DNA from 2 places in the Luedemannella flava genome. Region 1 is predicted to be linked to the other one. Evidence: riboswitches for the same ligand, from Rfam matches in the RefSeq annotation. Region 1 holds a riboswitch; the other holds the start of a gene.

Region 1 (4,164 bases):
GGCGTAGGCGTACATCGACGAGAGCTTGCCGATCGTGGGCGCGGCCATGAACAGGTTCAGCGACTGGCCCTGGTCGACGTACGGGGCCCGGGCGGCGGCCAGGTCGATGAGCGCCTTCTGCGGCAGCTCCCACGCGGTGCGGTAGAGCACCCGCAGGTCGGCCGGGATGTCGGGCACGTCGGCCACGGAGCCGTCCGCGCGCAGGATCGCCTCGCGAACCCTCGTCGTCCACAGTCCGCGCGCGGCGAGGTCGGCCACCAGATACCGGTTCACCTGGAGGAACTCGCCGGACAGGGTCTCCCGCTTATATACGTTGGACACCACGGGCTCGACGCACTCCGCGCAGCCGGCGATGGACGCGATCGTGGCGGTCGGCGCGATCGCCACGATCAGCGAGTTACGCAGCCCGGTCTCCGCGACGCGGGCGCGCAGCGCCGCCCAGTCGGCGGGCCGGGTGGGCGTCGCCGCCGGGAAGTGGTCGGGGTGCAGCACCCCGCCGGCCGTCCGGGTGTCGGCGAAGCCCGGCAGCGGCCCCCGCTGCGCCGCCAGCGACGCCGAGGCGTCGTACGCGGCGAGCGCGATGTGCTCGGCGATCCGGGTGGACAGCTCCCGGGCGTCCGTCGAGTCGAACGGCAGGCGCAGCGTGAAGAACACGTCGGCCAGGCCCATGACGCCCAGGCCCACCGGCCGCCAGTACGCGTTGCTGGAGGCGGCCTGCGGGGTCGGGTAGAAGCTCAGGTCGATCGTGCGGTCCAGGAACCGCACCGCGACCGCCGTGGTGGCGGCGAGCGCGTCCCAGTCGATGCCGCCCGGGCCGCAGTGCGCCGCGAGGTTGATCGAGCCGAGGTTGCACACGGCCGTCTGGTCGTCGGAGCTGACCTGCAGGATCTCCGTACACAGGTTGGACAGGTGCACGACGTTGCCGGGCCGCGCCGTCTGGTTGCAGGTGCGGTTGGCGGTGTCCTTGAACGTCATCCAGCCGTTGCCGGTCTGCGCCAGGGTGCGCATCATCCGGCCGTACAGGGCGCGGGCCGGCAGCGTGCGCACCGCCTTGCCGGCGGCCTCCGCAGCGCGGTAGGCGGCGTCGAAGTCGTCGCCCCACAGGTCGACCAGCTCGGGGGTGTCCTTGGGATCGAACAGCGACCAGGTCGCGTCGGCGGCGACCCGGCGCATGAACTCGTCCGGGATCCAGTTGGCCAGGTTCAGGTTGTGCGTGCGCCGGGCCTCGTCGCCCGTGTTGTCGCGCAGCTCCAGGAACTCCTCGACGTCGGCGTGCCACGGCTCCAGGTACACACACGCCGCGCCCTTGCGCCGGCCGCCCTGGTTGACGGCGGCGACGCTGGCGTCCAGCGTGCGCAGCCACGGCACGATGCCGTGGGACAGGCCGTTGGTGCCCCGGATCAGCGAGCCGCGCGAGCGCACCCGGCTCCACGAGATGCCGATCCCGCCGGCGTACTTGCTCAGCCGCGCGACCTGGGCGTACCGCTCGTAGATCGAGTCCAGCTCGTCGCGCGGGGAGTCGACCAAAAAGCACGACGACAGCTGCGGCCGCCGGGTGCCGGCGTTGAACAGCGTCGGCGAGCTCGGCAGGTAGGCCAGCCGGCTGAACAGGGGGTACACCGCCGCGACGTCGGCGACGGTCTCGGACAGACCGCACGCCACGCGCAGCCAGAAGTACTGCGGGGTCTCCAGCACCGTGCGCCGCGTCGGGTGGCGCAGCAGGTACCGGTCGTAGACGGTGCGCAGCCCGAAGTACTCGAACCGGTCGTCCCCGGCCGGATCCAGCAGGGCCTCCAGGTCGGCAGCGTGGGTCGCGACAAATAAAGCGAGGCGGTCGTCGAGCAGACCGGCGGCGTGCCCCGCCGCCACCGACTCGGCGAAGCTGGTCACCCCCTGGTCGCGCACCTCGTCGGCGATGCCGACGGCGAGTAGGCGCGCGGCCAGGCGGCTGTACGCCGGCTGCTCCACGACGAGCGCGGCGGCGGTCTCCGCGGCACGCAGGCGCAGGTCGGCCGCGTTCGCGCCGGGCCAGACGCCGGTCAGCACCGGCCCGGCCACAACCCGGCCGGCCTCGTCCGGGTCCAGCCCCGGCAGGCCGGTCGCCGCGGCGTGGACGTCCGCGGTGAGCCCGTCGGGCGGGCTGGTCAACAGCATGGTCATGTGCTCGTCCCTCGGTGAGCCGGTCGGCCGGCACGGAGGGGCGCGCACACGGGGGTACTCCCCCGTGTCTCGCACCGCGACCCACCCGCGAGGCCGACGTGTCCATGCGCGCCCGGTCGGGCGCGCGCGTCGTGGGCAGGTATTCGGACTCGTGGGCGACCGCCGGGCCTGGCTGGGCCGGCGGGCCTACCGGCCGTCGCTTCCCGGGCGCGGAGGCGCCCAGTGCTGTCCCGGCGCACGCCGGGGACGGCTTTCGTTCCCACTCACCGCTGCGGGGCAGTCCCGGACTCGCACCGGGTTCCCTCTTGCGTCGCCGGCAGGGGCCGGCGAACCAACGACGCCGATGACACTACATGTAGGGCAGCCGATCGACAGCACCACTATGCGTTGTGGCGTGTCGTGAAATCAGGACGCGAAGCGGGCCAGAATGGTGCGATCGTCGTCGAACGGCTCGTCGCCGGGGGTGGGGCGCGGCGGCTCGGCGGGCCGGTTGGGCTCCACATAGGTGTGCGCCAGGAACTCGGCCCGGGCCTGCTCGATGCTGCGTCCGTCGGCGGTCGCCACCGCGAGCAGGCGGCGCATCACCGCACCCAGCGACGGCCGGTCGGCCGGCTCGTAGGACAGCATCGCCCCGATGAGGAACACCACCTCGTCCGGCACGGCCGACAGATCCACCGGGTCGTACGGGTCGGTGATGCGGTTGAGCAGCGCGATCCCCCGCTCCGTCGGGTAGGGGTGGTGGCAGCTGAACGCGAAGACCAGGGTGGCCCCGAGCGCGTAGATGTCCGTGGCCGTGGACACCTCACCGTCGGAGAAGCCCTGCTCCGGCGCCATGTAGGCGATGGTGCCGACGAGCAGCCCCGACTCGTCGAGGTGGTTCTCGCCGTCGGTGAGCATGGCGAGACCGAAGTCGATCATCTTCGGCCCGTCGGGCCCGAGCAGGATGTTTCTCGGCTTCAGGTCGCGGTGCACGAGGCCGGCCTCGTGGATGCGGGCGAGGCCGTCGGCCAGGCAGGCGCCCAGCATGGCGACGTCGAGCAGGCTCATCGGCCCGCGCAGCTCCATGTGCTCCATGAGGTTGAGCCCCGGCACGTACTCGACGGCGAGCCAGGGGCGGTCCTCGTCGAGTCCGGCGCCCTCGAACCGGGTCACCCGGGTGCCGTAGACCATCCGCATGTGGTTGACCTCGGTGGCGAACCGGGCCCGCACGTCCTGCCCGTTGACCAGCTCGGGCCGGATGACCTTGACGGCCACCCGGTCGCCCAGCGGGGAGATGCCGAGGTAGACCAGACCCATGCCGCCGGAGCCCAGCCGGGCAACCAGACGGTACGGCCCGACGTAGGTCGGGTCGGTCGGTCTCAGCGGCGTCATCGCGGTGGGTCTCCCGGGCGGTCACGTTTCGGCGTGACCCCATCCTTAACCAGTGACCACCCCGGCCGCCACCCGGCGCCGCATCGGCTTGATGACATCGTCGCCGCCGTAGGCTTGGCTCATGAGCAACACCGAGCGGGAGCCGGCTGAGCTGGCCTGCGGCACGACCACGGACGTGGCGCACACTCCGGTGACCGAGCTGCTGCCGGGCCGCGACGTGCCGCTCGGCCGGCACACGGTCGTGCGCCGGCTGCTGCCGCAGCGTCACCGGCGGATGGTCGGCGCCTGGTGCTTCCTCGACCATTACGGCCCCGAGGACGTGTCGTCGCGGCCGGGCATGCAGGTGCCGCCGCACCCGCACACCGGCCTGCAGACGGTGAGCTGGCTGCTCGACGGGGAGATCCTGCACCGCGACAGCCTCGGCTCCGTCCAGAGCGTCCGCCCCGGCCAGCTCAACCTCATGACCTCCGGCGCCGGCATCTCGCACTCTGAGGAGTCGCCGGCCGATCACCCGCCGCTGCTGCACGGCCTGCAGTTGTGGGTGGCGCTGCCGGCGTACGCGCGCGACGGCGCGGCCGCGTTCGACCACCACGCCGACCTGCCCACGCTGCGCGACGGGCCGCTCGCCGCCAC
Region 2 (4,164 bases), on a different contig from region 1:
GGTGCGCCTACTGCCCCAGCCCACCCCGGACGGGGCGCTGCCGTGGCGTACCCCCGCATTGACGTTTTTGATCTTCTGTGTGCCGTTGGCGTTGGCCACGTGGCTGGCCAACGTCCTGCTCGCGGACACGGACGTGGTCATCGGCGGTGAGGTCGCGCCGCTCGTGGTGAGCATCTGCTCCACGTGGGCGTGGTTCGTGAAGGAGCCGCGGCACCGGATGTGGGCCACGTCGGCGGCCATGGGTCTGGCGATCGTGACCGGCGGGTTCGTCCACACCGGCGGGTCGCAGTTCGAGATCTTCCTCCGCGCGTTCGCCGTGGCGCTCGCGGGCGCCTACGCGTTCGCCCTCATCACCCACCTGCCTGCGGAACCCTGACGGTTATCCACAGGGCCTGTCGCGGTGGCCGGCGACGCGGCCACACTGCGACAGGTGGACCTGCCCGCCGACGACGCCGACGACCTCACCTGGCTCCTCTTCCGCCAGCACCACGTCCTCACCCGCCGCCAGGCCCTCCAACACCTCACGGAGGACGCGGTCCGGCACCGGCTGCGGACCGGCCGGTGGGTCCAACGCGCGCCCCCCGGGGTTCGCATCCACCGCACCCGGCACCTGCACCCCGACGACCTGCGTCCGGCGGGCGCGCCGCCCAGCACCATGCCGGCGCGGTCACTGGTGAACGCGGTGCAATGGGCCGTCTCGGCGGACCAGGCCCGGTTCATCATGGCGGCCACCTTTCAGCAGCGACCGGTGGATGCCACCGACATCGACGCGGTGCTGGCGCGGCTGCCCAAGGTGCGCCGGCAGGGCCTGCTCAGGCGGACGCTCGCGGACGTCGGGGCGGGCTCGCACACGCTGGCGGAGCTGGATCTGCTGCGGCTGTGCGGGTCGGCTGGTCTGCCCACGCCCAGCCGGCAGGTCCGACGGACGGACGCCGACGGTCGTGACCGCTATCTCGACCTGTATTTCGACGAGTGGGGCGTCCATGTCGAGGTTGACGGCGCGCACCACATGGACGTCCGGCAGTGGTGGCGTGACATGCACCGGCAGAATGCCCTATCTGCGCATGGTTTGCGGACGTTACGGTTTCCGTCGTTCGCCGTTCGTGAGCAGCCGGACGTGGTGGTCGCGCAACTGAGGACGGCCCTCGTCGCCGCCGGATGGCGTGGATGATCAGTCGCATGTGGATTCGTGTGCCGGATTAGGTGCCCAGGGCCCAGCTTGCGGCCACGAATCCACAGTAGATGATCGTTTGTGCCGCGGCGGGCGGCGGAGTCGTGAACGACCATCGTCCGGGTGCCGTGTCGGGGCCGCGCGAGCGGCGCGTACGCTGCATTCCGACATGACGGGCGAAACTCGGGCGCGGACGTTTCCGCGACGCGACAAGTACGGGCGCGTGATCAGCCTCAAGGAGCTGGTCGCGACCATGATCGTTGGGCTCCTCGCGGGCGTCGCCATTCTCGCGGTCTTTGACGGGTTGCTCGCGCTCATCGGCGCGGGAAGTTTCGGGGACGCCACCGGCTGGCTGGCCGTGGTGCTGCCGCTCATGATCCTCGTGGAGGACTTCCGCGCCTGGCGGACGGCCGGGAGCCGGCGCCTCATCGCCGGCCTTGCCGCGCTGGGGCTCGGCGCCGGGGTGGGGCTGGGCGCGGCGTACGCCGCGAACTCCTTCGCGAACCTCGTCTCCGGGGCGGTGGGTGCGGCGGTCGCCGTGCTGGTCTATACCGTGGTGTGGTTCGTCTGGATCCGGTGGCTCACCGGCGACCAGCCAGTGGAGGGATAACGGTGAACCCCGCAATCAAGTACTCGCTCGGGCGCATCGGGCTTTTCGTCGTCGTGGCGGTGCCGCTGCTGCTGTTCCTGCCGGAGACCATGAACTCGCTGCTGAAGCTCATGATCGCCATCGCGGTCTCGGCGGGGCTGTCGTTCTTCCTGCTGCGCGGGCTGCGCGACCAGGTCGCCGACCAGATGTCCGCCAACGCCCGGCGCAAGATCGAGGAGAAGGAGCGCCTCCGCGCCGCCCTCGCGGGCGAGGACGCGCCGAAGGACAACTAGTCGTCCGTCCGCTACGGTCTTACCCGACAGCCCCACAGCGAAGCCGGTGCGATTCCGGCGCTGTCCCGCAACTGTGAACCCCTCATCGCGGAGGGGAAAGCCAGGTCGCCTGCGGGGTTGTCGCGATCAAGCGCTCTCGAGGAAGAGTGCCTCGCAGGCCGGGACTCCCCACCATCAGGTCCCCGTCGGCGAAGCCACCATCCCTCGCCGATAGGAGGACCAGTGAAGCCCACCCTGCTGCGCAGGGCCGCCGCGACGTTCGCGGTGGCCGCGCTCGCGTTCGGCGCCGCCGCCTGCGCCGACGATAAGGAAACCCCCACGGGTACGCCCACCAGCGCGGCGGTCGCGTACCCCGTCACGGTCGGCACCGTCACCCTCGACGCGCAGCCGCAGAAGATCGTCTCGCTGTCGCCGACGACGACGGAGATGTTGTTCGCGATCGACGCGGGCAAGCAGGTCGTCGCGGTCGACGACCAGTCGAACCACCCGACCGGGGCGCCGAAGACGGACCTGTCGGGCTACCAGCCCAACGCCGAGGCGATCGCCGCGAAGAACCCCGACCTGGTGGTCCTGTCGAACGACACGAACAACATCGTCAGCCAGCTCACCACGCTGAAGATCCCGGTGTACGTCGCGCCGGCCGCGGCCACTATCGACGACACGTACAAGCAGCTCACCGAGCTGGGCACGCTCACCGGCCACCCGACGGAGGCGGCCGCCGAGGTGCAGCGGATGAAGGACCAGATCGCCAAGATCATCACATCGGTGCCCAAGCGCGCCACCCCGCTCACGTACTACTACGAGCTGGACCCGACCTTCTACTCACTGACCTCGAAGACGTTCGTCGGCTCGCTGTTCGCCCAGCTGGGCCTGACCAACATCGCGGACGGCGCCGACGCCAAGGGCACGGGGTACCCGCAGCTCACCGCCGAGGCGATCATCAAGGCGAACCCCGACCTGATCTTCCTGGCGGACACGAAGTGCTGCGGCCAGTCGCCCGAGACGGTCGCCAGGCGCGCCGGCTGGGCCGACCTGACCGCCGTCACGAAGAACCAGGTCGTGGCCCTCGACGACGACATCGCGTCCCGCTGGGGCCCGCGCGTCGTCGACCTGCTCCAGACGGCCGCCGACGCGGTCGCGAAGGTCCCGGCCAACTGACCGTGCCCGACCGTACCGTCGCCGACCCGCCGGACGCGCCCGACGCGCGCCCGGCGGGCGGCGCCGTGCCGAGGGCGGCGCGGCTGCCGTGGCTGTGGCTCATCGTCGGCGTGTTCGCCGTGCTCGCGGCCGCCGTCGCCGGCCTGGCGATCGGGCCGGTGCGGCTCCCGCCGTGGTCGGTCCTGCTGGAGCTGCTCGACCAGCTGCCCGGCGTCGACGTGGACAGCGGCCTGTCCCCGCGCGAGGCGGCGATCGTCACCGAACTGCGGCTGCCCCGCGTCTGCCTCGGCCTGCTGGTCGGCGCGATGCTGGCCGTCGCCGGCGGGACGTACCAGGGGATTTTCCGCAACCCGCTCGCGGACCCGTATCTGCTGGGAGTCGCGGCCGGGGCCGGCCTCGGGGCGACGGCCGCGATCGCGAGCCGCAACGCGTTCGGTGACCTGCCGTCGATCGGCGGCTCGGGCACCCCGGCGCTCGTCCCGCTCGCGGCGTTCGCCGGCGCGCTCCTGGCGGTCGGGCTGACCTACGGGCTGGGCGCCGCCGGCGGCCGGTCGCGCACCCCGACGACGCTGATCCTCGCGGGCGTCGCGGTGGCGAGCTTCCTCACCGCCGGCCAGACGTTCATCCAGCAGAAGTACGTCGACACGATCCGCGAGGTGTACTCCTGGATCAACGGCCGGCTGGCCACCTCGGGCTGGCACGACGTGCTGCTCCTGCTGCCGTACGTGGTGCTGGCCGCGATCGTCATCCTGCCGCTCGGGCGGCAGCTGGACGTCATGTCGGTGGGCGACGAGGAGGCGGCCGCGCTGGGCGCCCACCCTTCCCGTACCCGCTATGTTCTGATCATTGTCGCGTCGCTGGGGACGGCGGCGGCCGTGGCGGTCTCCGGTCTGATCGGGTTCGTGGGGATCATCGTGCCGCACACGGTGCGGTTGCTCGCCGGCACCGGGTAC

The links. A riboswitch is a leader RNA that binds a small molecule or an ion and turns the genes downstream of it on or off. The one in region 1 is predicted to bind cobalamin.
Region 2: another riboswitch for cobalamin. It lies ahead of ABD211_RS20615 (ABC transporter substrate-binding protein); the one in region 1 lies ahead of ABD211_RS14030 (ribonucleoside-diphosphate reductase subunit alpha).

Annotation. Positions count from the first base shown of each region.
Region 1 is NZ_BAAALT010000073.1:34,033-38,196, reverse strand. Features, by position in the region: gene ABD211_RS14030 (ribonucleoside-diphosphate reductase subunit alpha) at 1-2,160, opposite strand, end outside; cobalamin riboswitch at 2,278-2,511, opposite strand; gene ABD211_RS14025 (serine/threonine-protein kinase) at 2,566-3,531, opposite strand; gene ABD211_RS14020 (pirin family protein) at 3,653-4,164, shown strand, end outside.
Region 2 is NZ_BAAALT010000128.1:8,134-12,297, reverse strand. Features, by position in the region: gene ABD211_RS20635 (hypothetical protein) at 2-376, shown strand; gene ABD211_RS20630 (endonuclease domain-containing protein) at 431-1,171, shown strand; gene ABD211_RS20625 (hypothetical protein) at 1,341-1,781, shown strand; gene ABD211_RS20620 (DUF4229 domain-containing protein) at 1,784-2,053, shown strand; adenosylcobalamin (AdoCbl) riboswitch at 2,065-2,207, shown strand; gene ABD211_RS20615 (ABC transporter substrate-binding protein) at 2,288-3,211, shown strand; gene ABD211_RS20610 (FecCD family ABC transporter permease) at 3,214-4,164, shown strand, end outside.